One region of the Glutamicibacter sp. JL.03c genome, then DNA from elsewhere that is predicted to be linked to it. Evidence: riboswitches for the same ligand, from Rfam matches in the RefSeq annotation. Region 1 holds a riboswitch; the other holds the start of a gene.
What was found. Region 1 has a riboswitch for S-adenosylmethionine ahead of OF385_RS03395 (O-acetylhomoserine aminocarboxypropyltransferase/cysteine synthase family protein). Riboswitches for the same ligand answer to the same signal wherever they lie in the genome.

Region 1 (2,352 bases):
CGCACCCTGCGCAGCGACATCGGGATCCTGTACCGCAACGACTTCAACCGGAAGGTCATCGACAAGCTGCTGCGCGAATCCCGGCTGGTCTTCCACCCGCTGTTCCTGGCTGATCCGCACATCTTCATCTCGCGCAGCAACCCGCTGGCTACCCGGGACCAGGTCACACTCGAAGACCTCGAAGACCTGCCGCGGCTGACCTTCGACCAGGGCGCGAACAATTCCTTCTACTTCGCCGAGGAAGTGCTCTCCACGCGCTCCAGCCAACGCGAAATCCAGGTTTCGGACCGCGCCACCATCTTCAACCTCATGATCGGCCTGGGCGGGTACACGATTTCCACCGGCATCATCAGCGACGAGCTTGATCCCTCCATCGTTGCCATCCCGCTGGCGATCGAAGAGAGCATCGAGATCGGCTGGATCGACCACGCCGCGATCCCGCTCACCGACCAGGCCCAGCGCTACCTGCAAGAAGTCCGCGCCGTGGTGGCCAGCTTCGGGGTGGAAGTGCTCGGCTGAGCCGCCCACGGCGTAACTCCCGGTCATCGAGCACCTCTCCATCGTCATAAACTTCGGCAAAAACCTTGAAATCACGCAGGTCCTGTTCAATTCACCGCGTCATAAAGTGGCGCCAGCCACCGCGTCATCATGACAACTTGGCGACATATGAAGCGTGGTGGCCTTGTATGAAGCCAACCGCCCGATAGCGCTTGCACGCTTTGGGAGCCATGCCCAACCATGGAAGAACAACAAACCATCAAGAGCGACTAAGAGATCTGGCTCGTTGACGTCGCAGCAACCATCGGGAAACCGAAAGGTGCTAATGCCAGGAACGATGGAGCAGTTCCGAACGCGCTTTCGCGCTGTGCTTCGTGTTGCCACACGACGCCAATCGGTGCACTCCCTCGCAGAGAATCGAGGAGGAGCCATGAGCCAAGGAACCGATGCGGTCCACGCAGGATACCGCCCCAGCGGAGACTTCCGCCCAATGCTGCCGCCACTGCACAATTCCGCAGCCTACCAATTCCAGTCGCACGCCGAAGCGATCGAAAAGTTCGCGCTGCGCCAGGCCGGCTTTACCTACTCACGCACCGGCAACCCCACCGTCTCGATCCTCGAACAGCGCGTGGCAGCACTGGAAGGTGGAGCCCACGCGGTAGCCACCGCCACCGGCCAGTCCGCGGTTGCGTTGTCTTTGCTGGCGCTGACCCAGGGACCTAAGCACATCGTGGCTTCCTCCTCGCTCTACGGCGGCACCGTGGATCTGTTCACCGACACCTTCGCCGACTTTGGCATCCGCATCAGCTTTGTGGATCAGGCCGATCCTTTGGCTTGGGCACAGGCCATCGAGGAAGACACCCGCGCATTTTTCTTGGAATCGGTCTCCAACCCGCTGTGCACAGTGGCCGATCTTCCCGCCATCTCGGCCATCGCCCACGAACACAACATCCCGGTGGTCGTGGATAACACCCTGGCCACCCCGCTGAACGTACGCCCGCTGGACTTCGGAGCCGACATCGTGGTCCACTCGGCCACCAAGGGCCTGGCCGGACACGGCTCGGTTTTGGGCGGGATCGTTGTGGATTCGGGGAAGTTCGACTTCTCCGACACCGCGCGCTGGCCGCAAATCGCAGCCCCACGAGTGCGACTGAACAATACTTCGCTGTTTGAACGCCACGGGTCGGCTGCCTACGCGATGCTGGTCCGCTCCAAATTCCTGCACGATCTGGGTCCAACCCTGGCCCCGGCCAGCGCCCAGGGCATCCTGGCCGGCATCGAAACCCTGCCGGTACGCGCCGCCCACGTGCAGCGCAGCGTCACCACCCTGATCGAGAAGCTCTCTGCTCACCCGGGCATCGCGGCCATCCACCACCCGTCGCTGCCCACCCACCCGAGCCACGAGCTGGCCGCCAAGATCACACCCAAGGGCACCGGCTGCGTGGTGGCCATCGAACTGGCGCACCCTACGTTGGTTTCCCCGGTGATCGATGGGCTCAAGCTGATCTCGCTGGCCGCCAATGTGGGGGATACCCGCACCATGATTTCGCACCCGGCGACCATGACGCACTGCCGACTCTCGGCTTCCCAGCTGGCCGACGCCGGCCTGAACACTTCAACCCTGCGCCTCTCGGTTGGCCTGGAAGACCCGGCCGACCTGCTCGCAGATCTCACCCAGGCCCTGGATCTGGCATTGGACCAGGCCCTGGCCCCGCAAACCCAAGGAGCATGAGATGACTGGCTTCAACACCCAGGCCGTGCACGCCGGCCAGCACAAGGACCCGCACACCGGCGCCGTGGTCCCGCCAATCTACCAGACCAGCACCTTCATCCAGGACGGCATCAACGTGCTGC
Region 2 (2,352 bases), 410 kb from region 1:
CCATGTAAACGTAGTGCACAGCAAAAGTGTGAGGTTCCAGGGAAGAAAAATTTTCAGCGCCTAGCAGCTGACCAAATCGAGTTCTTCAGCCAATTCGTTGAGGCGCTGGATATTGATCTGGATGATCTCGCCGTTCTCCACGCCTCGTGGCAGCTTGGTTCCAGCCAGTGCATCACGGATGGCGCGCATGGTTGCGCCATGGCTCACCACGGCCACCTTCTTCCCGGCATGTTCCACCGACAGGTCAATCAAAGCGGGAACCGCCCGGCGCAGGATATCGTCGATGGGTTCCAGCTGGGACTGCAACGACGCTGATTCCTCGTCGGAGACCTCGGCCATGATCCGGCCTTCCAATGGCCCGAAACCGCGCTCGATCAGTTCCGGGACCGGCTGGCCGGTTCCTGCGCTTAATTCCTCGGCAATCAATGCAGCGGTTTCCCGGGCACGGCCCAGAGGCGAAGCGAGGATCAAGGAGAACCCCTGGCCTTCCAATTCGCGGCCGACACCGCGGGCTTGCTCGCGTCCGGTGTCATTCAGTGGAATGTCGGTACGCCCTTGGAGGCGGCCGGCCAGATTCCAATCGGTCAGTCCATGTCTGATCAACACCAGCGCAGTTTCCATGAGTCCAGCGTACCGGCGAGCATGCATATCGAAGAATCTCCGATATTACGTCCAATACGCAACGTTAAGACTCATAGTTAGGTCACGAACGGTCATGTTGCGAAGATTGTTACACCATCCCGAGCGGCTGAGAGATCTGGTTCGATGAAGCCGCAGCAACCTGCCACATCCGGTGGTTACGGTGCTACCGCCAGAAACGATGCAGCCGCTTTTCCTGTTTAAGCAAAACAGGAAGCGACATTGATTCCGGGATTCCTGCCTCGATCGCGCCACCGCCTGGCGGTGAATCGCGAAAACCCAATCGACAAGGAGTCGTAAGCCATCATGGCAGATCATCAGTTTGGATTCCGCACCCGCGCATTGCACGCCGGTGGCACCCCCGATGCCGAGCACGGCGCCCGCGCAGTGCCCATCTATCAGAGCACCTCATTCGTCTTCAAAGATGCCGATGATGCAGCCAACCTTTTCGCATTGCAGAAATACGGCAACATCTACTCGCGCATCGGCAACCCGACCGTCGCCGCTTTCGAAGAGCGCATGGCTTCCCTGGAAGGCGGCATCGGCGCAGTAGCCACCGGTTCCGGCATGGCCGCCGAGTTCGTCACCTTCGCCGCCCTTGCCCAGGCCGGGGACCACATCGTGGCCTCCTCCAAGCTCTATGGCGGAACCATCACCCAGCTGGACGTTTCGCTGCGCCGCTTCGGCATCAACACGACCTTCATCGACTCCAATGATCCAGCCGACTTCGAGGCCGCCATCCAGGAGAACACCAAGGCCGTCTACACCGAAGTGGTAGCCAATCCTTCGGGCGATATCGCCGACCTCATAGGCCTGGCCGAGGTGGCGCACCGCCACCTGATCCCGCTGGTTGTCGACTCCACGCTCACTCCCCCATACATCTTGCGCCCGATTGAGCACGGTGCCGATATCGTGATCCACTCGGCAACCAAGTTCATCGGCGGCCACGGCACGACCCTGGGCGGCGTGGTGGTGGAGTCCGGCAAGTTCAATTGGGGCAATGGCAAGTTCCCTGCCATGACAGAACCGGTGGCCAGCTACGGCAATGTCTCCTGGTGGGCCAACTTCGGCGAGTACGGCTTCCTGACCAAGCTGCGCAGCGAACAGCTGCGCGACTTCGGCCCGGCGCTCCCCGCCCAGTCGGCGTTCCAGCTGCTCCAGGGTCTGGAAACCCTGCCGCAGCGCATGGACAACCATCTGGCCAATGCCAAGCAGGTTGCCGCATGGCTCGCAGCAGACCCGCGCGTCACCTATGTGAACTACGCGGGCCTGGAATCGCACCCGCAGCATGCCCACGCCCAGGAACTGCTGCCGATGGGTGTCGGCTCGGTCTTCAGCTTCGGCGTGAAGGGCGGACGCGACGCCGGCTCCAAGTTCATCGAAGCCTTGCAGCTGGCCAGCCACCTGGCGAACATCGGCGATGCCCGCACCTTGGTGCTGCACCCCGCTTCCACCACCCACCAGCAGCTGAGCGCCGGCCAGCTGGTTGCCGCCGGCGTTCCTGAAGACCTGATCCGCTTGTCGGTAGGCCTGGAAGATGTCGAGGACATTATCTGGGACCTCGACCAGGCATTGACCGCTTCGCAGGAAGCTGCGGCTGCTTCCGCCGAAGAATTTGCGGCACCCACCTATGACGGTGCCGCGTGCGCCATTCCTGCAGCATCGAAGGGAGCCAACTAATGAGCACCACCGAACGAACCTGGGAGGGTCCGG

Region 2: it holds a riboswitch for S-adenosylmethionine, as region 1 does, so the genes downstream of both, OF385_RS01520 (O-acetylhomoserine aminocarboxypropyltransferase/cysteine synthase family protein) here and OF385_RS03395 (O-acetylhomoserine aminocarboxypropyltransferase/cysteine synthase family protein) in region 1, are expected to answer to the same signal.

Annotation. Positions count from the first base shown of each region.
Region 1 covers NZ_CP107575.1:733,288-735,639, forward strand. The annotation lists gene OF385_RS03390 (LysR family transcriptional regulator) at 1-519, shown strand, start outside; SAM riboswitch class I at 752-842, shown strand; gene OF385_RS03395 (O-acetylhomoserine aminocarboxypropyltransferase/cysteine synthase family protein) at 929-2,230, shown strand; gene OF385_RS03400 (cystathionine gamma-synthase) at 2,232-2,352, shown strand, end outside.
Region 2 covers NZ_CP107575.1:320,632-322,983, reverse strand. The annotation lists gene OF385_RS01525 (histidine phosphatase family protein) at 61-621, opposite strand; SAM riboswitch class I at 733-827, shown strand; gene OF385_RS01520 (O-acetylhomoserine aminocarboxypropyltransferase/cysteine synthase family protein) at 946-2,319, shown strand; gene OF385_RS01515 (CoA-binding protein) at 2,319-2,352, shown strand, end outside.